2 regions of the Streptomyces marincola genome follow, and region 1 is predicted to be linked to the other one. Evidence: riboswitches for the same ligand, from Rfam matches in the RefSeq annotation. Region 1 holds a riboswitch; the other holds the start of a gene.
The links. A riboswitch is a leader RNA that binds a small molecule or an ion and turns the genes downstream of it on or off. The one in region 1 is predicted to bind cobalamin.
Positions count from the first base shown of each region.

Region 2: another riboswitch for cobalamin. It lies ahead of LC193_RS21570 (ribonucleoside-diphosphate reductase subunit alpha); the one in region 1 lies ahead of LC193_RS06455 (hypothetical protein).

Region 1 is NZ_CP084541.1:1,521,783-1,536,069, forward strand. Features, by position in the region: gene LC193_RS06440 (cobalt-precorrin-4/precorrin-4 C(11)-methyltransferase) at 1-734, opposite strand, end outside; gene LC193_RS06445 (precorrin-2 C(20)-methyltransferase) at 731-2,272, opposite strand; gene LC193_RS06450 (precorrin-8X methylmutase) at 2,269-2,934, opposite strand; gene LC193_RS06455 (hypothetical protein) at 2,931-3,803, opposite strand; cobalamin riboswitch at 3,861-4,046, opposite strand; gene LC193_RS06460 (NUDIX hydrolase) at 4,236-4,772, shown strand; gene LC193_RS06465 (ATP-binding protein) at 4,839-6,881, opposite strand; gene LC193_RS06470 (hypothetical protein) at 7,254-7,799, shown strand; gene LC193_RS06475 (SigE family RNA polymerase sigma factor) at 7,857-8,426, shown strand; gene LC193_RS06480 (hypothetical protein) at 8,392-9,114, shown strand; RNA gene rnpB (RNase P RNA component class A) at 9,404-9,803, opposite strand; gene yaaA (peroxide stress protein YaaA) at 9,879-10,658, shown strand; gene LC193_RS06495 (bifunctional RNase H/acid phosphatase) at 10,645-11,808, opposite strand; gene LC193_RS06500 (zinc ribbon domain-containing protein) at 11,820-12,563, opposite strand; gene LC193_RS06505 (Nif3-like dinuclear metal center hexameric protein) at 12,560-13,411, opposite strand; gene LC193_RS06510 (hypothetical protein) at 13,637-14,287, shown strand, end outside.
Region 2 is NZ_CP084541.1:4,887,970-4,902,256, reverse strand. Features, by position in the region: gene LC193_RS21625 (glycoside hydrolase family 3 protein) at 1-507, opposite strand, end outside; gene LC193_RS21620 (carbohydrate ABC transporter permease) at 517-1,329, opposite strand; gene LC193_RS21615 (carbohydrate ABC transporter permease) at 1,326-2,306, opposite strand; gene LC193_RS21610 (extracellular solute-binding protein) at 2,451-3,713, opposite strand; gene LC193_RS21605 (GntR family transcriptional regulator) at 4,005-4,796, shown strand; gene LC193_RS21600 (SulP family inorganic anion transporter) at 4,871-6,358, opposite strand; gene LC193_RS21595 (carbonic anhydrase) at 6,411-7,034, opposite strand; gene LC193_RS21590 (carbon starvation CstA family protein) at 7,697-9,916, shown strand; gene LC193_RS21585 (CstA-like transporter-associated (seleno)protein) at 9,913-10,128, shown strand; gene LC193_RS21580 (DUF2079 domain-containing protein) at 10,252-11,799, shown strand; gene LC193_RS21575 (GNAT family N-acetyltransferase) at 11,895-12,455, shown strand; cobalamin riboswitch at 12,448-12,610, shown strand; gene LC193_RS21570 (ribonucleoside-diphosphate reductase subunit alpha) at 12,649-14,287, shown strand, end outside.

The DNA.
Region 1 (14,287 bases):
CGGTCCCTGGAAGGGGCGTAGAGGAACGACTCGCCCCCGTCGTTCGCCAGCGCGCGCCCGACGAGCACGACGGCCGCCTGGCGCAGCCCGGCCCGTTCCACGGCGTCGGCGATGGTCGCGACGGTGCCGCGCAGGACCAGTTCGCCCGGCTGGCTGGCCCGGTGCACCACCACGGCGGGGCAGTCGGCACCGTACTCGGGCTCGATCTCGGCCATCAGCTCGCGCACGCGCCGGATCGCCAGGTGCAGCACGAGCGTGGCCCTGGTCGCGGCGAACCGTTCGAGCGACTCGCTCTCCGGCATGGGCGTCGAACGCGCCCTGGTGCGGGTGAGGACCACCGACTGCGCGACGAGCGGAACGGTCAGCTCCCGGCCCACGAGCGCCGCCGCGGCGGCGTAGGCGGGAACGCCGGGCGTGACGTCCCAGGCCACCCCTGCGGCCGTCAGCCTGCGGGTCTGCTCGGCGAGGGCCGAGTAGAGGGAGGGGTCGCCCGATGTGAGGCGCACGACGTTCCCGCCCCCGGCGACCCCGCGGACCAGGAGGTGCGTGATCCGGTCGAGGTCGAGGTGCTGGGTGTCGACCAACTCGGCTGCGGGGCCGCAGTGTTCGAGCACGCCGGGATCGAGGTAGGTCCCCGGGTAGAGCACGAGGTCGGCGGCGGCCAGCAGCCGGGTCGCGCGGACCGTGAGCAGGTCGGCCGCGCCGGGACCCGCGCCGACGAAGTGGACGGTCACGACGCGACCCACCTCGGCGTCCAGACCCGGCCGGACGGGGTGAGGCGGGTGGCCGAGGCGCCGACGAGCAGGAGGCACTTCATGTCGATGGTCTCGGGCCGGAGTTCGCCCAAAGTCGTCACCGTGAGGGTCTCCCCGGGACGGCCGATGTCACGGCCGACGACGACCACCGTGCCGGGCCCGCGGTGTTCGAGCAGCACGCGCCGGGCCTCGGCGACCTGGGTGGTGCGGGAGCGGGAGGCGGGGTTGTACACGGCGAGCACCAGGTCGGCCTCGGCGACGGCGCGCAGGCGCCGTTCGACGACCTGCCACGGCTTGAGCCGGTCGGAGAGGGAGACGACGGCGAAGTCGGCGCCGATGGGCGCCCCGGCCCGCGCGGCGACCGCCTGCACGGCGCTGACGCCGGGCAGGACGCGGATGGGCACGTCGGCGTAGGCGGGGTCCTCCGCCGCCTCGAAGACGGCCGCTGCCATGCCGAACACCCCGGCGTCGCCGCCGGAGACCACGGCGACCCGCTCGCCGTCGCGGGCCAGGCCGAGGGCGAACCTGGCGCGTTCCACCTCCACGGTGTTCCCCGAGGCGTGCCGCGCAAGGCCGGGACGCTGGGGCACCCGGTCCACGTAGGCGCGGTAGCCGACGACGTGGTCGACCGAGGCGAGGGCCGCGTTCGCCTCCGGGGTCAGCCACTCCCCCGGGCCGGGGCCGAGGCCGACCACGAGGAGTTCGGCGGGCCCGGCGGACGGCCCGCTCGGTGCGGCGCCGCTCCCGGGCGCGGGGGCCGGGGAGGCCGTGCGCGAGCGGCGGCCGTTGCGGCTGTCGCCGGTGACGACGATGAGCGAGAAGTAGGGAACGGTCGCGGGATCGACCTCGTCGACCGGCAGCCAGCGTTCCTCCGGCATCGAGGCGCGTTCGACGTACAGCGCGTGGTCGAGGCGGCCCGCGGTGGCCAGGGCGCGCCGCACGGCGGGGAAGGTGCGGCCGAGCTTCATGATGACGGCGCCGTCGGTGTCGGCCAGGCGCCGGGCGAGTTCGGCCTCGGGCAGCGTGCCGGGCAGCACGGTGAGCACGTCCGTCTGCCGGACCAGCGGGGTCGCGGTGGCGACGGCGGCGGCGGCGTAGGCCGGGACGCCGGGCACGATCTCGGCGGCGTAGCGTTCCGCCAGCCGGTCGTGCATGTACATGTAGGAGCCGTAGAACAACGGGTCGCCCTCGGCCAGCAGGACGACGTCGCGGCCCGCGTCGAGGTGCGCCGCGAGCCGCGCGGCGGACTCCTCGTAGAAGTCGGCGAGCGCGCCCTCGTAGCCGCCGGGATGGTCGGTGGTCCCCACGGTCACGGGGTAGACCAGCTCCTCCTCGACGGCCGTCGCGGGGATCAGGCCGGCGGCGATGCGGCGCGCGTTGGACCGCTTGCCGACGCCGGAGTGGTAGGCGACGACGTCGGCCGCGGCGATGAGGCGCGCGGCCTTGAGCGTGATCAGCTCGGGGTCGCCGGGGCCGACGCCGACGCCGTGGAAACGGCCTGCCGTCGCGTCGTTCACTCTTCCTCCTGGGCCAGCGCGTTCAGGGCCGACGACGTCATGGCGGAACCGCCCCTGCGCCCGCGCACGGTGACGTACGGGATGTCGATGCCGTGGTCGGCGGCGAGGCGGGCCAGCGCCTCCTTGGACTCGGCCGCGCCGATGAAACCGACCGGGCAGCCGAGGATCGCGGCCGGCCGCGGTGCGCCGTCGATCAGCATCTCCAGCAGGTGGAAGAGGGCGGTGGGCGCGTTCCCGATCGCCACGACGGCCCCTTCGAGGCGCGGCTCCCACAGCGACACCGCCGCCGCGCTGCGCGTCGTCGACCACGCGCGGGCGAGCGGGCGCACCCGGGGGTCGTGCAGGTGGCAGAGCACGTGGTTGCCCGCGGGCAGCCTGCTCGCGGTGACTCCCGAGGCGACCATCGTGGCGTCGCACAGGATCGGCGCGCCCGCTTCGAGCGCCTGCCGCGCGGCCGTGACGAGCCGGGGGTGGACGACGAGGTCGTCCACCAGGTCGACCTGGCCGCTGCCGTGGATCATGCGGACGGCGAGCCGTTCCGCGTCGGCGGGGAGTCCGTCGAACCGCGCCTCGCGCCGGATGGTCGCGAAGGAGTCGAGGTAGATGTCGGGGCCGTGGTCGACATAGTCGTAGTGGCGGCGCGGGCGTTCCGGGGCGTTCACGCGGCGGCTCCCGCGGGGACCAGGACACCGTGCCAGGGCGTGACGACGAGATCGGCGCCGGCGGCGGTCAGTTCCTCCACCAGCTCGCGCGTGAGGGTGCCGCCGGGTATCCCGACGTGCCGCCCGCCGGGAACGTCGCCGTACGGGAGCGCCGCGCCCGCGCGCGGCAGGGCCGGGTCGGGCTCGGCCGGCGGGACCGGCGGCTTCGGCAGCTCGCGTACGTGCCACGGCGCCGCCGGCCCTTCGCCGCGCAGGCGCAGGAAGGCCAGGGCGAGGTCGGCGAGCGCGGCGGCGGCCTCGCCGAGCGGCAGCGTCCGGCCCCAGCCGTCGCCGACGCGCAGTTGCGCCGTCGTGCCGTTCAACGCCACCAGGCCCAGGTCGCAGGGGCGGTCGAGCAGGTCGCCGCGGCCGTCGTCGAGCACGAACAGGAACCGGCCGGGCAGGTGGGCGAGCCGTTCACGGGCGAGCAGCGCCGCGTCGAGCCCCGCGGCCACACCCCGCAGGTCGGCCCGCCCGCCGGCCAGGCCGGTCTGCGGCGACACCATGATGTTGCGGACCAGTTCGTGCGAGCGCGAGGGCAGCAGCCCGGTGGCCTCGATCGCCGCCAGCACCTCGGGGGCGAGCGCGCCGCCGTCCGAGGGCAGGCCGCGCACCTGGAGGTTGGCGCGCGAGGTGAGGTGCACGCGGCCGTCGCCCCAGCGTTCGCTGAGCGCGAGCAGCGCCCGCAGGCCGCGGGCGGTCAGCCGCCCCCCGACCAGCCGGAGGCGGACCAGCAGCCCGTCGTCGGCCGGCCACGGCCGCAGGGCGCCAGGGCACCGGTCGGGCCGGTCCCGCGCGACGGAGTCCCGCACGACGGAGGGGGTCAGCACTGGCGCGGTCCTTCGAGGTCGGGGGCCCATGCGCGGAGCCCGCATTCGACCTGGCGGCGGTCGCCACCAGGGCCAGCAGGTCTTCGGACTCGGGATCGTCCGGTGCGCGGCGCCTTCCCGGAACGGTGCCGTTCCAGTGGCATGTCGCCGCGCCCGTCCCCCACACCGCTGCGCGTCAGTTCCGGCCTCGCACCGGATTCCCTGACTCCACGAGGGAGCGTGACTGGCCCGACCAGCCTACGACGCGCCCCGCACGGCCCCACCGAAGGGGCCCGTCTGCCGCGAGGAGTCCTGCGACGGCCCGCACCACGCGGGCCAGCAGCTGTTCCGGGCCCGTGAGATGCCGCATGGCTCGGCGGGAACCCACCTCGTTCCGGTGCATTCCTCACCCGAACCGCACTGCCCCGCCCGGCATGCTGATTGGGTGGCCGCATGGCACATGGGACACCGCTCCCCGCGGACGAACTGCTGGACATCGTGGACGAGCACGACCGCGTGGTGGGACAGGCGCGGCGCGGCGAGGTGTACGCCCGCGGACTGCGGCACCGCTGCGCGTTCGTCCTGGCGCGGAACACCGCGGGCGAGATCTTCGTGCACCGCCGCACCGAGTGGAAGCTGACCTTCCCCTCGCTGTACGACATGTTCGTCGGCGGGGTGGTGGGTGCGGGCGAGTCGTACGACGAGGCGGCGCTGCGCGAGGCGGAGGAGGAGCTCGGCGTATCGGGCCTGGCCGCTCCGACCCACTTGTTCACGTTCCTCTACCGGACCCCGGAGCACAGCTGGTGGTCGGCGGTCTACGAGATCCACTGCGGCGTGCCGGTCGACCCGCAGGCGTCCGAGGTCGCGTGGCACGCGTTCCTCACGCAGGAGGAACTGGACCGGCGGCTCACCGAGTGGGACTGGGTGCCCGACGGGCTGGAGGCGTACCGCCGACTGCTGGCGTGGAGGCGCGGAAGGACCACCGGCTAGCCACCGGACCCGCCGGACCCGCCCGGCGCGGCAGGCACACAACCGCGCGCCGGTGCGCATCGTGCCTCAACTGGATGGGAGCCCCAACTTGTCAAAGAACGCCCGGTTCCGCTCGGTAGCGGCGTTGACGAGACGGTCGAAGTTGACCACTTCGATGTACGCCTTGTACGGCTCGTTGAAGCCGAAGTAACCCATTCCGTCATGGGTGGGACGCAGGCTCGCATATTTGCATCTGTCCACCATCGTCGGCGTGAGATCGGCGATGACGTAGCAGAAAGCGGGTGCCTCATGCGTCTCGGGGATCTGCCGCCCCGATGCGGTTTTCACGCCACCGGCGCGCACACGCTTCACATACTCCAAGCACTGCTGGATCGGATCCTTGTCCTCCGAGGCGTCATTACGCATCGGTCGTTTGATCTCGATCACGACGATGGACGGCAGCGGCAGCGTTTCGCCCTCCGCGGCCAGCACCGGGGAGCCGACAAGCCGAGTCGCGAGCACATCGGGCTCCCTTGTCGAATCGGATCCGGTAATCGGCATGCTCTTGAGCGTCTTGTCGGAGGCGAGGTAATCGTGGAACGCAAGCCGCTCGTCGATGATCCACAGGTTCGACGCGTCCGTGCCGATTTCGTTCGAGTCGGTCCGCATCGGGATGAGCAGCGAGTGGATCGCGTCCTCCTTGCTGTACTTGCCCTGGTCATCGGACCTGATCAGCCTGGTGAGCACATCGAGGATCGCCCTCCGGCGCGAGACGTACGCGGCCAGGTCGGACTGGTTGATGTCGGTCACCGTGTCCAGGTACCGGGCGAGCCGTTCGGCATAGTCCTCCGGCTGAGCAGAGCCTTCCTCGGCGAAGACGGCCTGGCCCTCGGCGATCGCGGCGGCTTCGAGCTTCTGGAGGCTGCTGTGCAGCAACAACTCAAGGTCGTGATCCTTGATGGACGGATCCACGGTCACGCCGAGCGACTCAAGCCGCGACAGAACGGGCCGGTACCTCGGCGCCCTGTTGCTCACGAATGCGTGGACCCGCGCCTTGCCCTCCTCCCGCGCCGCGCTGAGCGGGCTGGCGAGGATCCTCTCGACTTCCTTCAGCACGCCCACACGGATGTCGTCCAGCGACAGGTCTTCGATCAGAGCCGCGCCCGGCACCCGCTCGGCGATGTCGAAGGCCGTGCGGTCGGCGCGGACGTGGTTGTCCAGGTAGGTCGAGGACAGGTAGCAGACATACGTGAAGGGAGACGACGTCTCGTCCTTGAGCCGCCCGTAGAGCCCTGGCACCTTGCTCGTGAGGTTCTCCTCCATGACCACGCGGTTCGCGGCGCACCAGTACAGCCGTGGCGCGAGATTGCGCGTCGAGGACTTGAGGCAGAGGTTCACCATGTCGAACTTCTCTCCCCTGACGTCGATCGAAGTCGTCGGCATCTCGGAGAAGACGAAGTCGTCCATGAGGTGGTTGAGCGAGACGGTCTCGTCGTCGTCGGTGACCGTGATGTCAGGCGCCCCACCTGGGCGAAGGAAGTACCAGATGCAGTGCTCGAACATCTCACGAGCGATGGCGTCGACAGACTTCGCCGCGCTCTGCTGGAAGGACTTCTTGAATCCGTCAAGACTCACGATCGTGCCGACAGCACCCAGGCTGTCCGCTTCCCCGTCCGGCTCGACCTCCCCCTCGACGGAGAACCGGAACTGTCGTCCGTGGAGGCCCCCGACTTCGTCTTCATAGGCGCTGCGGATCGAGACCCTTTCGAACGCCTTGAGCCAGAGCAGGCGTCCCACGCCACGGCAGCCGATGTCAGCCTTGTGGTCGCTGTCCAGCGTCTCAAACGAAATCATGTTCTCCGGGGTGAAGCCCACCCCGTTGTCCTCGACGCTGAAGCCGACGATGGGTTTGAGCGCCACACGTCCAGGGCCAACGGGGCCGAGGTCGAGTTCCTCCTGCGGGCTGCGCTGAATCCTGACGCTCAGGCGACCACGCCCGACGTCGTTGCCGAACCGGGCGTCGATCGCCTGGATGCCGTTGACGACGGCCTCAAGCAGCGGCAGGAGGGCATGGCTTTTCGGCAGGCTCGTGTTCCGGACCCGGCCGGCCAGTGACGTAGTCAGCGCCATGGTTTTCCTCCTCGCTCCGACGCCGCCACCTTATCGGTGGGCACGGCGCGGAGTGGGCCGCTAACTATCAAGTCGAATGAGACGAACGTGCGTCCACGGACTGTGCTGCTGTGGTCGCGCCGTCGGGTGAGGTCGTTGCTCCACACCTGCTGGAAGGTTCTTGGCAATACCGGCCGACGGCTCCCCACGACGAGCCGGGCGCCGGGCCCGGCGCGGCGTGACCGGCGCCCTGCCTGCGACGGCGTCCCGCGCACCCGCGACAGCCGGTCTTCGCACGGGAGTTGGCGTTCGTGTTCCGCGAGGGGTGGATAGATCCGGCCCACGGACGGCGTCTGAGTCATGACCGAGCGAAACCAGACCCTTGGAGGGTTCATGACCGGACAGTCGATCTTCAAGCGCGCCCTGTTCACCGGCGCCGCCGCCACCGCCGCGATGGTGGTGCTCCTCCCGCAGGGAGCCCAGGCCGGCGGGATGGATCTCGTCGAGGTGGCCCCCTACGAGCGCGTGGAGATCAACGACGACTTCGTGATGGGCCTGCTGCCCGAGGGCGAGCAGAACTACGTGGTCTCCTCGCCCTCGTCCTTCGACGAGAGCATCGAGGCCGCCAAGCAGTACCCCGGCAGCAACATCCGCCCCAACAGCATCGGTGCCGGCATCCACGGCCAGGACGGCGAAATCATCCTGGTCGAGGGCGTCTGGCGGCTGGACGAGGGCGTGCCGCACATCACGGTCACCCCGGAGGGCCAGGACTGGGGCTACGGGGCTCAGCCGGTGGCCCTGGAGGACGAGAACGGGTGGGGCACCTTCTACTTCGACCCTGCCGCGTGGGAGGTCGACGGTGTCGACTCGTACACGATCACCGCGTCCGACGAGGACGGCGAGGTGTTCAGTGAGTTGGAGGTCTCCCTCGGCTCCTGACCCCCGCACCCGACGCCCCGGACGCCCCCACGACGCCGAAGGCCGCCGACGCATCAGATGACTTGTGCACCCGAAGCCCGTGACGCCGACTTCAGGTCGTTCGTGCTCAGCCGCTGGGCCCGGCTGCTGCGCACCGCGTACCTGCTGACCGGCCATCACCACGACGCGGAGGACCTGGCCCAGCTGGCGCTGGCCAAGGCGTACGCGGGGTGGGACCGTGTGACGCGGGCGGCCGATCCGGACGCCTACGTGTGGCGGATCATGATCAACGCCCACCGCGAGCGGATCCGCCGGCTGCGGGTGCCCGAGTGGCTGACGACCCGGTTCCCGGAGCGGAGTGTCCGGGACCGGGCCGACCACGTCCTCGCCAGGGACGTGTTGACGGGCGCGCTGCAACGGCTTCCGCCGCGGCAGCGCGCCGCCGTCGTGCTGCGTTACGTCGAGGACCGCACCGAGACCGAAGTCGCCGCGCTGCTCGGTACCCGGGTGGGAACGGTGCGCAGCCGGGCGGCGCGCGGCCTGGAGAAGCTGCGCGCCGACCCGGCGGTCCGGGACCTGCGCGTGCCGGAGGAAGGACAGGAGGTGGCGATCCGTGCCGGAGCGCAGGAACGGCCCGAGGTTCGTTGAGGAGCTGCGCCGGGCGGCGGAGTCGGTGGAGGCCGGGCCCGCGCCGGTGGACGAGATGATCCGGCGGGGCCGTGCGCTGCGGGCCCGGCGGCGCGCGGTGGTGACGGGCGCGGGGACGGCGGGCGTCCTCGCGGCGGTGCTGGCGGCCGGTCTCGCGTGGCCGCGGACCGGGCCGGAGTCGGGCGGCACCGCGCCGCCCGCGGCCACACGCGAGGCGCCGTCCCCGCGCGGTGCGGACGGCGGCGGCGGGCCGGTGGAGGTGCGGCCCTACGAGCGCGTGGAGATCAACGACGACTTCGTGATGGGCCTGCTGCCCGAGGGTGAGCAGAACTACGTGGTCTCTTCGCCCGCGTCCTTCGACGAGAGCGTCGAGGCCGCCAAGCGGTACTCCGGCGACAACATCCGCCCCAACAGCCTCAGCGGCGGCATCCACGGCCGGGACGGCGAGATCGAGCTGATCACGGGCGCCTGGCGGCTGGACGGCACACCGTCGCGGATCGAGATCAGACCCGAGGGCCAGGACACCGGCCACCCGGCCACCCTCATCACGCCGGCCGGGGACCCGGGCTGGGGCGTCTACTGCCTCGACGCCGGCCACCTGCCCGGGTTCACCGGGGGATTCCGGGTCGTCGCCTACGACGCGAACGGCGTGGTGTTCGACGAGCTGCACGTGAGCGGCACGCTCTGAGCGACCGCCCGCCCTCCTCCTCCGCACCGCGCGAACAGCAAACGTGACAACCAGCGCCGAGCCCCCCGCTCCCGCGCCTGTTCACGCTCCGGACGTACGTCCACTTCCTGCCGGAGGCGGGCACACGCGGCATCGCGGCGCCCGGACGGCGGCTTCGCGTGACGAGGAGATTCCGGCGGCCGGGGGAGGCGCCCGGGAGCGGACACCGGCCAGATTCCCCCAGAGACTCCCCGGAAAGGTTTTCGATCATGGAAGAGGACGCTCCGCCGCTGGTCAGCGGGCGGGGCGGCGGACGAGTCGGCCTGTACGCCGGGTTCTGTCTCCCCGGGGCCTCGCGGCCCAGGGGGAGGCGGCCATCCATCTGGGGCCGGTGTCACCACCGGTCTCATGCGGTCCACCCGCGGACTCGGGCGGGCAGCCCTCAGTCGTCCGCGCGGGGCCTCGCGGCCCCATCTTGACCTTGCTCCGGGTGGGGTTTACCGAGCCGCCCAGGTCACCCTGGGCGCTGGTGGTCTCTTACACCACCGTTTCACCCTTACCGGGTGGCCAGCGGCCCCCGGCGGTCTGTTTTCTGTGGCACTTTCCCGTGGGTCACCCCAGGTAGGCGTTACCTACCACCCTGCCCTGTGGAGCCCGGACGTTCCTCGGCGGGGTCGCGAGGACCCCGACGCGACCGCCCGGCCGGCTCGTCCGCCGTGTCCCGCATTCTACGCCCGGCCGGGGGCGGGAGGGGCGGGCGGCCCGGCTGCCGTACGCTGACCTGCGTGTGGGTACTGCTGCCGCCGTCCGAGGGGAAGGCCGAGGGAAGCGCCGGGGCACCGGTGGACCTGGGCGCGCTGTCACTGCCGGGGCTGACCGCCGCGCGGGAACGAATGATCGAGGAGCTGACCGCTCTGTGTTCCGGTGATCCGGAGAAGGCGCGGGAAGTCCTCGGGCTGGGCGAGAGGTTGCGTGGTGAGGTCACGCGCAACGCGGCGCTGCGCTCCGCGCCGGCCGCGCCCGCGGGCGAGATCTACACCGGTGTGCTCTACGACGCGCTCGGGCTCGGTTCGCTGAGCGCGGCCGCCCGGCGCAGGGCGCGGGAGTCGGTGCTGGTGTTCTCCGGCCTGTGGGGGGCGCTGCGGATCACCGACCGCATCCCCGGCTACCGCTGCCCCGCGGGCGTGCGGCTGCCGGGAACGGGCACTCCCGCCGCGTTCTGGCGCGGCCCGCTGGCCGAGGTGCTGCCCGCCGAGGCGGGGCGCGGGCCCGTGCTCGACCTGCGCTCCTCGGCCTACGCGGGCATGTGGCGGCCGGCCGGTGACCTGGGCCGGCGCACGGTCGCCGTGCGGGTGCTCCAGGTCAGGACGGTCGGCGGCGTCGAGAAGCGGTCCGTGGTCAGCCACTTCAACAAGGCGACCAAGGGCAGGCTGCTGCGCGGCCTCCTTGAGGCCGGCCCGCTGCCGCGCACGCCCGAGCGGCTGACCGACGCGTTGCGCGAGCTGGGGTGGCGCGTCGAGGAGAACGCGCCGGGGCGGCTCGACGTGCTGGTCAGCGAGGTGTGAGCGGCAGGTGCCCGGTGTCGTTGAACCGGCGCACACTGGCGTTGCCGTCGGGCCAGTAGGCGATCTCGGACAGCGACGCGGGGCTCAGCTCCATGCGGAACATGGACGCCGACGGCGCGCCGAGGGCAAGCCGCAGCAGCGTCTTGACCGGCGTGACGTGGGTGACGACCAGGACGGTGCTCCCCGCGTTGCGGGCGATGGTCTTGTCGCGGGCGACGGCCACGCGGCGGGCCACCTCGTCGAAGCTCTCGCCACCGCCGGTGGGCCTGGCGTCGGACGAGGCCAGCCAGGCGGCCATGTCGGCCGGGTGGCGTTCCGCGATCTCGGCGAACGTCAGCCCCTCCCAGGCGCCGAAGTCCGTTTCCGTCAGGCCGGGTTCGACGCGGACGTCGAGGCCGAGGCGGGCCGCCGCGATCACGGCCGTCTCGCGGCAGCGGGCCAGCGGTGAGCTGACGACCGCGCGCACGCCGCCCGCGGCGGCGATCGCCTCTGCGGCGGCCTCGGCCTGCGCGCGCCCGGCCGGGGTGAGCGCGGGGTCGTCGCCGCCCGAACCGGAGAAGCGCTTGTGGGCGGTGAGGGCGGTCTCGCCGTGCCGCAGCAGCAGGAACGTGGTCGCGGTGCCGGTGCCCGCGCCCCAGCCGGTCGCGGGCGGCGGCGCGGCCGGCTCCGGTTCCGGCTCCGCCCGCCCCGCGGGCGGGGCGGCGGGCTCCGCTGGCGGCGCGGCGGGCCGCCAGGGCTCGCCGCGCCTGGCGGCGTCCATGGCCTCGTTGGCGAGGCGGTCGGCGTGCTTGTTCCGCTCGCGCGGAATCCACTCGTAGCGCACGGCGCCGGGCGGGAAGACGTCCTTGGCCGCCATGGCGAGGGGCCGCATGTCGGGGTGCTTGATCTTCCAGCGCCCCGACATCTGCTCGACCACGAGCTTGGAGTCCATGCGGACGCGCACGGCGGCCTCGGGGTCCAGCTCGTGCGCGGCCCGCAGGCCGGCGATGAGCCCCCGGTACTCGGCCACGTTGTTCGTCGCGGTGCCGATGGACTCGGCCGTCTCGGCGAGCACCCGGCCGGTCGCGGCGTCGCGCACGACGGCGCCGTAGCCGGCCGGGCCCGGGTTGCCGCGCGAACCGCCGTCGGCCTCGACGATGAACTCCGCCATGCCCCGCCCCGTCACAGTCCGGACTGCGGGGTGCGGACCAGGATGCGGCGGCAGTTCTCGCAGCGCACGACGGCGTCGGGCGCCGCGTCGCGGACCTCGTTCAGCTCGGTGATGTTGAGTTCGAGGCGGCAGCCCTCGCAACGGCGCTGGTAGAGCCGGGCCGCGCCGACGCCGCCCTGCTGCTCGCGCAGCTTGTCGTAGAGCTTCAGCAGCGCGTCGGGAACGGCGGCCACCACCTCGGCGCGTTCGGCGCGGACCGCTTCCGCCTCGGTGTCGATCTCCTGGAGCGCGGCGTCGCGGCGGGCCGCCACCTCCACGCGCTTGGCCTCCATCTCCTCGACGGCGCCGGTCAGTTCCTTGGTGCGGGCCTGGGCCGCCTCGTGGCGTTCCATGATGTCGAGGACGATGGTCTCCAGGTCGTCCTGCCGCCTGGCGAGCGAGGTGATCTCGCTCTGGAGGCTCTCCAGGTCCTTGGGGCTGGTGATCTTCCCCGAGTCGAGGCGCTGCCGGTCCCGGGCGGCGCGCTGCCTGACCTGGTCGACGTCCTGTTCTGCCTTGGTCTGCTCGCGTGCGGTGTCGCTCTCCTCGGTCCGCGCGGCGACGAGCAGGTCGCGCTGCTGCGCCAGCTCGGCTTCCACGGCGCGGATCTCGGCGTGCTCGGGCAGCGTCTCGCGCCGGTGCGCGAGCTGGGTCAGCCTGAGGTCGAGGGCCTGGACGTCGAGCAGGCGGATCTGATCGGCGGGGGCGGCGTTCAGTTGGGGGCTCCTTCGCTCGCGCGCGGGGCGGTGTGGTGGGTGGTCCAGGGGTCGGTGACCAGGCGGGACACGTGGGTGCGCAGGTGCCATCCCGCACGTGCCGAGACGGCGTCGAGCTGTGCCGCCGCCTGGGCGCACCAGGGTGATTCGGTCGCCCAGTGGGCGGCGTCGAGCAGGGCGAGCGGTGCGTGCTCCCTGGCCTCGGACACGGGATGGTGCCGCAGGTCGGCGGTCAGGTAGGCATCGACGCCCGCGGCGCGTACCTCGGCGAACAGACTGTCGCCCGAGCCGCCGCACACGGCCACGGTGCGCACCGGCCGGTCGGGGTCGCCCGCCACCCGCACGCCCTGCGCGGTCGCGGGCAGGCGCTCGGCGGCGAGCGCGGCGAACTCCCGCAGCGCGACCGGCCGCTCCAGCTCGCAGAGGCGGCCGAGGCCGCGGCGCCCGGCCGGGTCGGCGGGATCGGGCACGAGCGGCCCGGTGACGCGCAGGCCGAGGGCGGCGGCCAGCGCGTCGGAGACGCCCGGGTCGGCGCGGTCGGCGTTGGTGTGCGCGACGTACAGCGCGATCCCCTCGCGGATGAGGGTGTGCACGACCCGGCCCTTGAACGTGTCGGCCGCCACGGACGTGGTGCCGCGCAGGTAGAGGGGGTGGTGGGTGACCAGCAGGCCGGCGCCGAGGGCGACCGCCTCGTCGGCCACGGACTGCACCGGGTCGACGGCGAAGAGTACCCGGTCGACGGGGGCCGAGGGGTCCCCGCAGACGGGTCCGACCGCGTCCCACGCCTCGGCCCGCTCGCGGGGCCATAGGCTGTCGAGCGCGGTGATCACGTCGGAGAGTTCGGGCACGGGCCCAGGCTACCTGGCCCCGGGCGCACCGGTTGCTGCCCGGACGGCAGCCGGTCGCGCGCGGCCGGGGGCCGCGGGCGGCGCGGGCCGGGGCGAACGGGCCGCGGGGCGGCCCTGGTTGCCCCGGCGCCCGCGGCGGCGGTCACCGCCCGAGCAGGAGGCCGGGCGGCGCGGGCCGCCCGGCGCACAGGTCGAACGAGCGTCCTCGCTGGAGGTGAGCGACTCATGACGGTCCGACCCGCTTCGCTGCCCGTGCCGTTGACCATCGCGGCCGGAGGGGCCTACGCGGCCCGGCTGATCGCCGGCTACGGCGACGGCGGGTGGTGCCCGGAACGGTGGACGCTGGACGGCCCGGAGCCGTACTCGGTGCGGCTGCCCTCGGCCCGGCCCGAGGAGGCGGACACGCCCATCCAGCCGCTGGCCGACGGCCGGGTCCTGGTCGCCCGTCGCGCGGACGGCCGCTACCACTTCACCCTGCTCTATCCGTCCACGCCCGACACGGGTGAACTGCCGCTGGGCGCCGTGGAGTCGGAACGGCTCACGCTGCTGCCCCCGGCGCCGGGCGGCGAGCGCGTGTACGCGCTCGCGCCGCGCGAGGACGCGACGGCGCTGTGGCTGGTGTGCGGCGGGGCGTTCGGGCCCGAGCTGGTGACGGTGCTCGCCGGGCACTGCGCGGGCGGGGCGTGGCTGGACCGGGAGGGTCGCCTGCTCGCGCTCGACCGGACCGACGACACGGGGTGCACGCGCGCCGTGACGGTGGACGTGGAGCACGGCGGCGAGCCGAACGAGCTGCTGCGGATCGCCGAGGACAGCAACGACCGGCTGCTGCTCGCCGATCCGGACAGCGGCCTGCTGCTGGTGTCCTCCGACGCCCCG
Region 2 (14,287 bases), 3.4 Mb from region 1:
CGCGCTCTGGAGCCCTTCGACGTAGGCGACGGTGTGCCGGGCCACGAGCCGCGGGTCGTCGCCGAAGGAGCGCACGCCGATGACGGGGTTGCCCGGGTCGGAGTTGACGTCGGCCGACGGCGCCCAGTTGAGGTTGATGCCGCAGGCCGCGAGGCGCCGGCCGACCTCGGCGGCGACCGCGCGGGTCAGCGCGGTGTCGTCCGCGCTGCCGAGCGCGTGGTTGCCGGGGAACGAGGACCCGCCGTGCACTTCGAGGCGGGTGACGTCGCCCCCCTCCTCGTCGATGGCGACGAGCACGTCGGGCTTGGCCTCGCGCAGCCGCGCGGTCAGCCCGGCCACCTGGTCGGGCGAGACGATGTTGCGGCCGAAGAGCCCGACGCCCGTCATGCCGTTCTCCAGCTGCCGCGGCAGCCAGTCGGGCGGCGCCGTGGTACCGGCGAACGTCGGCTGGAGCACGGCGAGGGCGTCGCGGGTGAGGGTGTCGGAGTCGCGTACGGCGGTCGTCATGAGCGAGTGCTATCCCTTCACGGCACCCGCGGCGAGGCCGCCGGTGACCCGTCGCTGGAGCAGGACGAAGAGAACGAGGACCGGGATCGTGAACAGCGAGGACGCCGCCATCGTGGCGCCCCAGTCGTTGCCGAACGCCGTCTGGAACTGCGTCAGCCACAGCGGCAGCGTCGCAGCGTCCGGTGCCTTGTTCAGGACCAGGACCATGGCGTACTCGTTCCAGGCCATGATGAAGCCGAACAGCGAGGTCGCCATCAGGCCGGGGGCGAGCAGCGGGAAGATGACGCGGAAGAACGCCTGGGGCCGCGAACAGCCGTCGATCATGGCGGACTCCTCCAGTTCCTTGGGCACCGCCGCGATGAAGCCGCGCAGGGTCCAGATCGTGAAGGGCAGCGCCATGACGAAGTAGACGAGCGTCAACGTCCCGATGCTGTTGAGCATTTCGAGGTCCCGGGCGTTCAGGTAGACCACGATGATGAGGATCTCCCACGGCGCCATCTGGGCCATCATCACGGCGATCACCATGCCGCGCCGGCCGCGGAACCGCATGCGGGCGATGGCGTAGCTGGCCATCAGCGCGACGCCGAGCGCGAGGAGGACGGCGCCGATGGTGACGACGAAGCTGTTGGCGACGTACGTCCAGAACAGGTTGACGCCCGTGGCCGTCTCGTAGTGCTCGAACGTCGGCGTGAACCAGAAGACGGGGTCCTTGGAGAGCACCTGGGAGTTGCTCTTGAAGGAGGTGGCGAACATCCAGTACACGGGGAAGAGGAACAGCCCGGCCAGGACCAGGGCCGACCCGTTGAGCAGGATCTTCCTCATGATTGCTCCTTCTCCTGCCTGAAGATCAGCCGGAAGTAGAACGACATGGCGATCAGCAGGATGATCAGCGTCAGCACGGAGATCGCGGCGGCGGCGCCGTACTGGTTCTGGCCCATGCCCTCCATGTACGCCATGACGGGCAGCGTCTCGGACCGGCGGTCGGGCCCGCCCTCGTTCATGGCGTAGATCTGGGTGAACGCCTTGAAGACCCAGATGATCTCCAGGAACGTCGTGATCAGGAAGAACGGCCGCATGATCGGGAGCAGGATGGACCAGAAGATGCGCCAGCCGTTCGCGCCGTCCATGCGGGCGGCCTCCCAGATCTCGCCGCTCACCGTCGTCAGGCCGGCGTAGAGGTTGAGCGCGACGAACGGCACGGAGGCCCACACGATCAGCACGGTGACGATGGCCAGCGTGGAGGTGCCGCTGCCGAACCAGTTGTGCTGCTCGTAGCCGGAGAAGCCGATGCTGCGCATGACCCAGTTCACGACGCCGAACTGGGTGTCGAACAGCCACTGGAACACGGTGGTGCTCGCGACGACGGGCATGGCCCAGGCCGCGACCAGGGCGATCGAGAGGAGCAGCCGCATCTTGGAGCCGAGGGCGTTCAGCAGCAGGCCGATCAGCGTGCCGATGATCATGATCAGCACGACGTTGGCGGCCATGAAGACGAACGTGCGGACGACGGAGTCCCAGAAGCGCTCGTTCTCCAGGACCGCGCGGTAGTTGTCCAGGCCCGTCCACTCGGTGGTGCGGGAGATGAGCTGGCGGCGCCCGAACTCCTGGAGGGAGATGAGGACGTTGCGCACCAGCGCGTAGCCGAGGACCGCGGCGAGCGCCAGGACCGCGGGGGCGAGCAGCAGGTAGGGCAGCCAGCGCGTGCGCGGCCTGCGCCGTTTCTCCGGCGGGGGCGGGCCGGCCGCGGACGGACCTGGACCCGGCACCCGGGGCGGGGCGTCCTCGATGTGCACGGTCATGCGTTCTCTCCCTCGCCTTCCCTCACTTCTGCCCGGTGCCCCGGCCCCGGCGCCGCGGCCCGAGTCCAGGAACGCGGCCGGCCCGTCCCCGGGCCCGCGCGCGGGGGCCGCCGCGGATCACGGCGGCCCCCGCGGGAGCGGGCGTCACTCGCGGTTGATCCGCGTGGTGATCTCCGCGTCGGCCTCCGCGGCGGCGGCCTGGTAGTCCTCGCCGTTGATCGCCTTGGTCATCAGTTCCTTGATGGGGTTGGGCTCGGTCTCCACGTTCGCCCAGCCGGTCGTCAGCGGCGGCAGGAAGCCGACGTCCGCGGAGGCGACCATGGCCTCGGCGAAGCTGCCGGGCTCGGGCTCGGCGACGACGTCGGTGCGGTTGGGGACGACACCGTCGCCGTTGGCGTCGACGAACTTCTGCGCGAACTCCTGCGAGGTGGCGAGCCGCAGGAACTCCCTGGCCATCTCCGGGTTGCCGGCCCGCTCCGAGACGGCGAGGTTGGAGCCGCCGAGGAAGACGTTGCCCAACTGGTCAGCGGTCTTGCCCGGGACGGGGAAGTAGCCGAAGTCGGCCTCGCCGCCCGCCTCCTCGATGGCGGCGATGGCGCCCGCGGCCTCCCAGCCGAGCCCGATCCACGAGGCGATCTCCTGGTTCGGCACGATGTCGACGGACTGCTGCGGCTCGGCCTCGTCGATGTCGGCGGGCGCCGAGGAGAACTCCTGGAGCCGCGCGTAGAACTCCATGCCGGCCTCGGCCTCCGGAGTGGCGAGCGAGCCGGTCCACTCCTCGCCGTCCTCGACGGCGAACGCGCCGCCCTCGTCCGCGACGAAGCCGCCCATCACGTAATAGCTCTGCCCCGGCAGGTAGATGGGCTCGGCCTCGGTGTTCTCCGCGATCAGTTCGAGGGCCGCGATCCACTCGTCACGCGTGGTGGGCACCTCGGCGCCGGCCTCCTCCCAGATGCCGCGGTCGTAGATCACCACGCGGTTGGCGCCGTACCAGGGAACGGCGTACAGGGTGTCGTCGATCTGCGCCGACTCCAGCATGTTGGGCGACCACGGCTCGTCGGCCAGCTCGCTCAGCTCCGCGAGGCCGCCGGTGTTGGCGTAGCCGACGGTCTGGGTGTTGCCGAGTTCGAGCACGTCGACCGTGCCGTCCTCCGACAGCGCGGTGGTGAGCCGGTCCTGGATGCCGTCCCACTGCTGGATCTCGACATTGACGGTGACGCCGTGCTCCTCCTCGAACGCCGCGGTCAGCTCGTCGACCCACGGCTGCGGGGCGGAGCCGTCCATGAGCCACACGGTCAGGGAGTCCGAGTCCCCGCCGCCTCCCCCGCCGCTGCCGTCGTCCCCGCATGCGGCCAAGGCGGCCGTCAGGGCCGTCACCCCGACGGCGGCGATCAGCTTGCGCTTCACGTCACCCTCCTCGAAAAGAGACCGGACCCCCCACGTGGTGGCCTGGGGACGGCCGTTACGTTAGTGGTGTAGACAAGAGGTGTAGACCAGTTGCACGGAGCGTGGACTAGACCAGGCCGGAGTGTCAAGGGCCCACGAGCGGCGGCGCCGGTCCGTTACCGGACCGACATCTGCCCGGGGACACCACGGTTGTCGGGCCCGTGTCACGATGTGAGCTGCGATGTCTCGGAGGAGCAGGTGACGGGCGAACAGAACGAGTCGGGAAGGCGCGCCAGGGCCAGGGACGGCGGGATGACCACCGGTCCCACGGGCGCCGCGCCCTCCGTCGCCGGACCGGACGGGACCGACCGCACGCGCACGGCGCGCGTGCCCAAGTACTACCGATTGAAGCGCCATCTGCAACAGATGACGGAAACCCTGCCGCCCGGTACTCCGGTGCCACCCGAACGCTCCCTCGCGAGTGAGTTCGACACCTCGCGCACCACGGTAAGGCAGGCGCTCCAGGAATTGGTCGTCGAGGGACGGCTGGAACGCATCCAGGGCAAGGGGACGTTCGTCGCCAAGCCGAAGGTGTCGCAGGCCCTGCAACTGACCTCGTACACCGAGGACATGCGCGCCCAGGGCCTCGAACCCACCTCCCAGCTGCTGGAGATCGGCTACGTCACGGCCGACGAACGGCTCAGCCGCCTGCTCGACCTGCCCGAGGGCGGCCGGGTGCTGCGCATCGAGCGGCTGCGCCTGGCGAGCGGCGAACCGATGGCGATAGAGACCACGCACCTCTCGCAGGAGCGCTTCCCCGCGCTGCGCCGCAGCCTGGTGCGCTACACCTCTCTCTACACGGCGCTCGCGGAGGTCTACGGCGTCCACCTCGCGCGGGCCGAGGAGACCATCGAGACCTCGCTGGCCAACCCGCGCGAGGCCGGGCTGCTCGGCACGGACGTGGGGCTGCCGATGCTGATGCTCTCCCGCCACTCGCGGGACACCTCGGGCGAGCCCGTGGAGTGGGTGCGGTCCGTCTACCGCGGCGACCGCTACAAGTTCGTGGCCAACCTCGAACGCCCGCACCCCGCCGCCCCGCGCTGAGCGGCGCGGGGACGGCGAGCCGCGCGCACGCGCCGGCCGCGCGGGGGCCTCGGGTCCCCGCGCGGCCGGCGCGTTCAGGCCGGGTCGGGCTGCGCGGCCCTCGCCGCGCCGCGCGCGGCGTCGCTGTTGTGGCGCGTGATCCAGCTCTCCAGGGCGACGCGGCAGGCGTGGTCGAGGTGGCGCACGGCGGACAGGTCGAGTTCGGCCGGCCGGTCCTTGGGCAGCGCCTCAAGCGTCTCCAGGATGCGCGGCAGCCGCAGGAACGTGGCATTGCCGCTCAGGGTGACCAGGACGCGCCCGCCGGTGAGTTCCCGGGTCCCGACGTGGACGTGCGAGGTCTCCCAGGCCGACTTCACCACGGCGAGCAGCAGGCCGAGCAGCACGCCCTCGAACATGTTGGTGGTCACGATCGCGACGGCCGTCACCGCGAGGACGAGCAGTTCCCCCCGGTGCTCGCGCCACAGGGGGGCCAGCTCTCCCAGCGGGATCAGCTTGCAGCCGGCGTGCACCAGGACGCCGGCGAGCGCGGCCAGCGGGATGGCGCCGATCGCCCCTGGCAGCGCCACGGCGAACAGCAGCAGCCACACGCCGTGCAGGATGCGGGAGAGCGGAGTCCTGGCGCCGGCCCGCACGTTGGCCGAGCTGCGGACGATCACCGCCGTCATGGGCAGCGCGCCGAGCACGCCGCACACCGCGTTGCCCGTGCCCTGGGCGACGAGTTCCTTGTCGTAGTGCGTGCGCGGCCCGTCGTGCATGCGGTCCACGGCGGCGGCGCTGAACAGGGACTCGGCCGACGCGATGAGGGTGAAGGCCAGCACCGTGCCCAGGGCCGCGGCCCCGCCGAGCGCCGACAGGTCGTCGAGTCCTGGGAGGTCGACGGCGTCGACGAGACCTTGCACCTGGACGGTGGCGATGTCGGCGCCGCCGGCCAGCGTGCCCGCCGTGGCCAGCGCGACCGCCGCGAGCGGCGCGGGCACCGCCCGGGCCCCGGCGGGCAGCTTCGGCCACAGCACCAGCACGGCGATGGTGCCCAGGCCCACGCCGAACGAGAGGAGGACGGTGCCGCCGTCCACGACGTCGGCGGCGAGGCCCGGCAGTCCGGCGATCTTGTCGAGTCCCGAACTGGGCTGCTCGGCACCGGCCATCGTGTACAGCTGCCCGAGGATCAGGACGAGCCCGATGCCGGCGAGCATGCCCTGCACGACCGCGACGGAGATCGCCCGGAACCAGCGGCCGAACCGCAGCAGGCCGAGGGCGATCTGGAGCACACCGGTCGCGAGCACGATCGCGCCCAGCGTGCCGAGGCCGAACTCCCGCACCGCCTCGAAGACGAGCACGGTCAGGCCGGCGGCCGGCCCGCTGACCTGGAGGGCGCTGCCCGGCATCGCGCCGACGACGATGCCGCCCACGATGCCGGTGATCAGGCCGAGTTCTGCGGGGACGCCCGAGGCGACGGCGACGCCGACGCACAGCGGCAGCGCGACGAGGAAGACGACGAGTGAGGCGAGGACGTCCTGGCGCGCGACGCCGGGTGAGCCGAGGGGCGAGAAGGCGGAGAACATGGCTGGCGGTTCCCTGTCTGTCGTCCGGTGGTGTGGGGGTGGGGCGTCCGGGTCACAGCGGGGAGAACGGCGCGGCGCCGTCCTCCTCGCCGTGGCGGTGGACCGCGCCGGTGTGCACTTCGTAGTACCAGGCGTGCAGGGTGAGGGTGCCGTCCGCGACGCGGGCCCTGACCAGCGGGTAGTCGCGGAGCGTCGCCACCTGGTCGAGCACGTGCGCCTGGACGGCCCGCGCCGCGTCCGGGGTGCCGGCGGGCACGGAACGGACCGCGGCGTGCGGCGGCACGGCCGCCGCCAGCCAGTCCCTGACGGCGGGCACGGCTGCGAGGTCGTCGCCGTGGACCACAGCCCGCACCGCGCCGCAGTGCGAGTGACCGCAGACGACGATGTGCTGGACGCCGAGCACGCCGACGGCGTACTCGATGGTGGCGGCCTCGCCCGAGGGCGGGGCGCCGCCGCCCGGGTGGGGCGGCACGACGTTGCCCGCCGTCCGCAGCTCGAACAGCTCGCCGGGGCCGGCCCCGGTGAGCAGTGCCGGGACGACGCGGGAGTCGGAGCAGGTGATGAACAGCGCCTGCGGCGCCTGCCCGCCGGCGAGCCGCCCGAAGGCGTCGGCGTGGGCGGGGTCCTGGACGTGCGCCGCCGCGAAGGCGCGCGCGTGGTCGATGAGGTGCTTCATGCGTGCCTGCCTCCTGCGCGCCGGCGGCGGCCTGCCCCGTGGCGCGCGGTGTGGTCGGGTCGGATGGTGAACGCGGGAGAGCGGGGGGCTTTCCTGAGCGGTGGCCCTGACGCCTTTCCCGGCGCCCCGGCCCCACGGATTATGCGCCCCGACCGCGTCGATTACTTTACCGGCACATTACCGGGAACTGACGACCACTTGGGGCGTTGGTATTCCGTTTTGGCTACATCTCGGATGTTTCTTCGATACACGGGGCCGGAGTGGACCGCACCGTGCGCCGCGGTGAGAGATGTGGCGCCCACCAGGGGAAACGGTGAACGCCTTGCGCCCGTTGGCGCGCCGGGAGTCCCCCGGGGAAAACATGAGCAATTCTTCATCCCGGCGCCGCGGGACAGAATGCGACCGGGAACACAATGACCATAATCGAGCTGGCGTTCGCCGATTTCCGACCTCCGGGGGAAGAAGGGGGAACGGCGGGCGCCACCGCGCCGTTCCCGGCGTTCCCCGCGGACGGCACGCCGGGCACGCGCCGGGCGCGCGTTCCGGCGCGGCGGGGCACCGCGGCGGCCGGTGTCAGGGAGACGCGTCCGCGCCATGGTCATCCGGGCGCCCGTGGCCTAGATTCCGGCGAGTCATCAAGTGATCACCGGCGGGAGGACACCGTGCAATCCCCACCTCAGGCACGTCAGGCACGCCAGGTAAGACCACGATCCATCCTGATCTGGACGGCCGTCGCGGCCGTCGGGGCCATCGGCTGGGCCATGCTCGCCCTGTCCCGCGGTGAGGAGGTCTCCGCCGCCTGGATGGTGGCCGCGGCGCTCGGCTCGTACGCCATCGCGTACCGCTTCTACTCGCGTTACATCCTGACCCGGGTGCTGCGGGCCGACCGGACCAGGGCCACCCCGGCGGAACGGCTCGCCGACGGCCTCGACTACCACCCCACCGACCGGCGCGTGCTGCTCGGCCACCACTTCGCGGGCATCTCGGGAGCCGGGCCGCTCGTCGGCCCGGTGCTGGCCGCGCAGATGGGCTTCCTGCCCGGCACCATCTGGATCATCGTCGGCGTCATCTTCGCCGGCGCGGTGCAGGACATGGTGGTGCTGTTCTTCTCCACCCGCAGGGACGGCAAGAGCCTGGGCCAGATCGCGCGCGAGGAGATCGGCCCGGTCGGCGGCACCGCCGCGGTCGTGGCGATCTTCGTCATCATGATCATCCTGCTGGCCGTGCTCGCGCTCGTGGTGGTGAACGCGCTCGCGGAGTCGCCCTGGGGGGCGTTCTCGGTCGGGATGACCATCCCCATCGCCCTGTTCATGGGCTTCTACCTGCGCTTCCTGCGGCCGGGGCGCGTGGCCGAGGTCACGGCGATCGGCATCGCGCTGCTGCTGTTCGTGATCGCCGCCGGCCGCTGGGTCGCCAACTCCAGCTGGGCCGAGGCGTTCACGCTCGAACCGGGCACGCTGGTCATCTGGCTGGTGATCTACGGGTTCGCGGCCTCCGTCGTCCCGGTGTGGCTGCTGCTCGTGCCGCGCGACTACCTGTCGACGTTCATGAAGATCGGCACCATCGCGCTGCTCGCCGTGGCCATCGTCGTCACCCTGCCCGGCCTGAAGATGGACGCGATCACCGACTTCGCGACCAACGGCGAGGGCCCGGTGTTCGCCGGGTCGCTGTTCCCGTTCGTCTTCATCACCATCGCCTGCGGCGCCGTGTCCGGCTTCCACGCGCTGATCTCCTCGGGCACGACCCCGAAGATGATCCAGAAGGAGACGCAGGTCAGGACCATCGGCTACGGCGCGATGCTGATGGAGTCCGCCGTGGCCGTCATGGCGATCACCGCGGCCTGCGTCCTCGACCCGGGCGTCTACTTCGCGATGAACGCGCCGCCCGCCGTCATCGGGGACACGCTCCAGTCGGCGGCCGACACGATCAGCTCCTGGGGGTTCACGCTCACCCCCGACCAGCTCGCCGAGGCGGCCGAGGCCGTCGAGGAGGAGTCGCTGCTGTCGCGCACCGGCGGCGCCCCCACCCTCGCCCTCGGCCTCGCCGGCATCTTCGCCGACATCATCGGCGGGGACAGCATGATGAGCTTCTGGTATCACTTCGCGATCATGTTCGAGGCGCTGTTCATCCTCACCGCCATAGACGCCGGGACCCGCGTCGGCCGGTTCATCCTCCAGGACGCTCTCGCGAGCGTCCCCGGGCTCGGCCGCCTGCGGTCCAACACCTGGCTGCCCGGCGTGTGGATCACCAGCGCCATCGTCGTCGCGCTCTGGGGCGGGCTGCTGTGGGTCGGCGTCAACGACCCGCTCGGGGGCATCAACACGCTCTATCCCATCTTCGGCATCTCCAACCAGCTGCTCGCCGCCGTCGCCCTCGCGATCTGCACCCTGCTGCTGGTCAAGTCCGGCCGCCTCAAGTACGTCTGGGTGACCCTGGTGCCGTTCGCCTGGGTGTCCCTGGTGACCCTCACCGCGAGCTGGCAGAAGGTGTTCTCCGGCGATCCGGCCGTCGGCTTCCTCGCCCGGCGCGACCAGTACCAGGACGGCATCGACGCGGGTGAACTCCTGCCGGGCGCCGCCGACATGGACGACATGCGGACCATCGTCACCAACGCGACCATCGACGCGGCGCTCTCCGCCGTCCTCGCGGTGCTGGTGCTGATCGTGTTCGCCGACGCGCTGCGCGTGTGCGTCAAGGCCGTCCGCACCCCGGCCGCTGCCTCGCTGAAGGAGGCGCCGTACCAGGAGTCCCGGCTCATCGCGCCGGACGGACTCGTGGCCACCAAGGAGGAACGGGCCGAACTCGCCGCGGCCGGGCTCGGCGCCGGCGGCGGCATCCCCGGGCAGGACCCGTCGGGGCACGGCCGGGGAGCGCCCGAGTGAGCCGCCTGGTCGCGGCGCCGCGCCGCGCGCTTGGCTGGCTGCGCTGGTACATCGCCGAGTTCACCGGCGAGACCGCCTACGAGCGGCACGTCGCGTGGCTGCGGCGGCACGACCCGTCGGCCCCGGTGCCGACCCGCCGCGCGTTCGAGCGCCGCCGCACCGACGAGCGGTACGGCGACCCGCGCTCCGGCCACCACCGCGGCTGCTGCTGAGCGCCCCGGGCGGCGCCCGGCGCGCGCACGCCCCCGCACGGCCCGCCCCCGCACCCCGACTCCCACGACACCCCCTCGTTCTCGTACGGTCGTGCGATGAACTGACGGGCGTGGAGGTACGTGGTGGTCGAAGAGAGCCGGACCGGGGAACGCGCGGCCCCCTCCGCCGGGGCGGACGCGCCGGCGGCCGTTCCCGCCCGCGAGCCGGCGGATGAGCCGGAGCGCGGGGCGCCGACGGAGCCCGGGGCGCCGGACGGCCCCCGCGCACGCGCCGTGCGCGCCTGGCACGCCGGGCGCCTCGACCCGTGGCTGCTCGCCGCCGTGTTCTGCGCCGGCTACGCCGCCATCTCCGTCACCCGGTGGCGGCGCTGGGAGAACCGGTCCTGGGACCTGGGCATATTCGAGCAGGTCATCAGCTCCTACGCCCGCCTCGAAGCCCCCGTGTCCGACCTCAAGGGCCCCGGCTTCCCGATCCTCGGTGACCACTTCAGCCCGGTGACCGCGCTGATCGCCCCCTTCTACCGGCTCTTCCCCGGGCCTGTGACCCTCCTCGTCGCCCAGGCGGCCCTGTTCGCGCTGGCCGTCGTCCCCGTCACCCGGGCCGCGGCGCACTTCCTCGGACGCGCCCGCGGCGCGGCCGTCGGCGCCGCGTTCGGCCTGTCCTGGGGCATCCAGCGCGCCGTCGACTTCGACTTCCACGAGATCGCGTTCGCCGTCCCGCTCATCGCGTTCGCCCTCGAAGCCGTCCTGCGGGAGCGGTGGCGCGCCGCGCTGTGCTGGGCGCTGCCCCTGCTGCTGGTCAAGGAGGACCTGGGGCTGACCGCGGCGGCCATCGCGTGCGTCGTGGCCCTCAGGGCCGGGCCGAAGGACCCGCGCGCGGCCAAGCGGGCGCTCGCCGTCGCCGCGGTGTGCGTCGTCGGCTGCGCGCTCACCCTCACCGTGGTCATACCGTCGTTCAACGCGGGCGGCGAGTACGACTACTGGAGCAAGCTCGGCGAGAGCGGGGCCGAGGGCGGCGGCGGGGGCCCGCTCGGCGCGCTGTTCACCGGCGCCGAGGAGAAGCTGCGCACGCTGCTGTGGATCCTGGTGCCCACCACGGGCCTGCTCGCGCTGCGCTCCCCGCTGCTGCTGGTCGCGCTGCCCACGATGGGCTGGAGGTTCGTCTCGCAGGACCCGCACTACTGGTCGACCGACTGGCACTACAGCGCGGTCCTGATGCCGGTGCTGGCGCTCGCGCTGACCGACGCCGTGGCCCGCGGCCGTTCCTCGTCGAGGCCGTGGCTGCGCGGCTACGCCCACCACCTGCCGGCCGCCGTGCTGGCCGCCGCGCTCGCCCTGAGCACCGCCCTGCCCGCCGCCGACCTCACCCGCGCCGAGACCTACCGGGCGGGCCCCCTGGCCGCGGCGGGGGAACGCGTCATGGCCGCCGTCCCCGACGGCGCCGAGGTGGCGGCGAACGTCCGGCCGATCGCCCATCTCACGCAGCGCTGCCGGGTGTTCTGGATCGGCGGCAGCGGCGACCTCGTGCCGGACTGGATCGCCTACTACGACCCGGGCCACACCGCCGAGTCCCTGACCGCGTACGCCGCGCGCCTCTACCCGCAGGGGCCGCGCTGGACGGTCGCGGCCCAGGAGAGCGGCTTCTGGGTGCTGCGCGCCGAGGGGTCGTGACCCGGCCGGCCCCGGCTCCCCGCGCACGCGCCCGGCAGCGGCCCGGGGCCGGAAACCCGCTGGTGGACCGGCCCCGCGGCACGGAGACTGCCGCCATGGACACCACCGACATCACGGTCAGGGCCGCCGCGCCCGCCGAACTCGACGCGGCCGGCGAGCTGGTCGCGGACACCTACCTCGCCGACGGGCTGCTCGACCTCGGCCCCGCCGACCCCTACCTGCCGGACCTGCGGGACGCGCGCACGCGCGCCGCGCACGCCGAGGTGCTGGTCGCCACGGGACCCGCCGGCGAGGACGCGCCCCACGGGCCCCACGGGCTGCTCGGCTGCGTCACGTTCGTCGGCGCGGGCGGCCCGCTGGCGGAGGTCGCGGGGCCGGGTGAGGCGGAGTTCAGGATGCTCGCGGTGACCCGGGCGGCCCGCGGGCGCGGCGTGGGCGAAGCCCTCGTGCGCGCCTGCCTGCTCCGGGCGCGCCGGGCGGGAGCGCGGCGTGTCGTCATTTCCAGTCAGTCGCGAATGCACACGGCCCACCGGTTGTACGGGCGCCTCGGGTTCGTTCGGGCGCCTGAGCGCGACTGGGAGCCGCTTCCGGGCCTGCGGCTTCACGCGTTCGCACTGGAACTCGCCCACGAGGGAGGCGAACAGCACAACATATAGGGGCGCCCGGTCCACGCAGCACAAGATGTATGCTCGTGCTCGCTGTCGCCGCAGGGAATCCGGTGCGATTCCGGAACTGTCCCGCAATGGTGTGCGATGGGTGGTTTCGTGCTACCCATCGCGAGTCCGACCCCTGCCGACGGTGCCGAACCTGTCCGGGCCTCGTGGGCTGGGCCGACGGACGTATCGCGGTATGCCTTTGCCTTACCACACGCATGCCTCGACGCGCCCGCCTGCCCGCCCGGCCCCTTGGCCGCCGCGATTCGAGGGAGAGCATCGAGTGACCACCGCACCCGTCGCACCCGCGGAGCCGGTCACAGCCGCGCTGCCGCGCCTGCTGACCGACCTCACCGCCGACCTGCCCGCCGCCGACCCCGACCGGGTGGCGACCGCCGTTCTCCGCGGTCGCCACGCGGGCTCGGACGAGGCGGAGTTGCGTTCGCTCGCCATCGAGGCGGCGGCCGGGCTCATCGCCGAGGACCCCGCGTACTCGCGGCTCGCGGCCCGGCTGCTCAGCCTCGCCATCCGCGACGAGGCCGCCGGCCAGGGCGCCGTCTCGTTCTCCGCCTCCGTCGCCACCGGCCACCGCGAGGGCCTGATCGGGGACGGCACCGCCGCGTTCGTGCGGCGGCACGCCGACCGCCTCGACGCGCTGGCCGAGGCGGCCGTCGCGGAGGGCGCCGACGACCGCTTCGAGTACTTCGGGCTGCGCACGGTCGAGTCCCGCTACCTGCTGCGCCACCCCCTCACGCGCCGCGTCATCGAGACCCCGCAGCACTTCCTGCTCCGCGTCGCCTGCGGCCTGGCGGACGGCGACTCGGAGCAGGCCCTCGCCGAGGTGGCCGAGCTGTACCGGCTGACGAGCAGCCTCGCCTACCTGCCCTCGTCCCCCACCCTGTTCAACTCGGGCACGCGCCACCCGCAGATGTCGTCCTGCTACCTGCTCGACTCGCCCAAGGACGAACTGGACTCCATCTACGAGCGCTACCACCAGGTGGCCAGGCTGTCCAAGCACGCCGGCGGCATCGGCCTGTCCTACACCCGGGTCAGGGCCCGCGGCTCCCTCATCCGGGGCACCAACGGCAAGTCCAACGGCATCGTCCCGTTCCTGCGCACCCTGGACGCCTCCGTCGCCGCCGTCAACCAGGGCGGCCGGCGCAAGGGCGCGGCCTGCGTCTACCTGGAGACCTGGCACGCCGACATCGAGGAGTTCCTCGAACTGCGCGACAACACGGGCGAGGACGCCCGCCGCACCCACAACCTGAACCTCGCGCACTGGATCCCCGACGAGTTCATGCGCCGCGTCGAGGCCGACGCCGACTGGTCGCTGTTCTCGCCGTCCGACGTGCCGGAGCTGACGGATCTGTGGGGCGAGGAGTTCGACGCGGCCTACCGCCGCGCCGAGGCCGAGGGCCTGGCCGTGCGCGCCCTGCCCGCGCGGCAGCTGTACGCCCGCATGATGCGGACCCTCGCCCAGACCGGCAACGGGTGGATGACGTTCAAGGACGCCGCCAACCGCACCGCCAACCAGACCGCGGAGCCCGGCGCGGTCGTGCACTCGTCCAACCTGTGCACCGAGATCCTTGAGGTGACCGACGACGGCCAGACCGCCGTGTGCAACCTCGGCTCGGTCAACCTCGCCGCGCACCTGGGCCCCGACGGCACGCCGGACTGGGAACGGCTCGACGCGACCGTCCGCACCGCCGTCACGTTCCTCGACCGCGTCGTGGACATCAACTTCTACCCGACCTCCCAGGCCGGCTCGTCCAACACCCGCTGGCGCCCGGTGGGCCTGGGCGTCATGGGCCTCCAGGACGTGTTCTTCCGGCTGC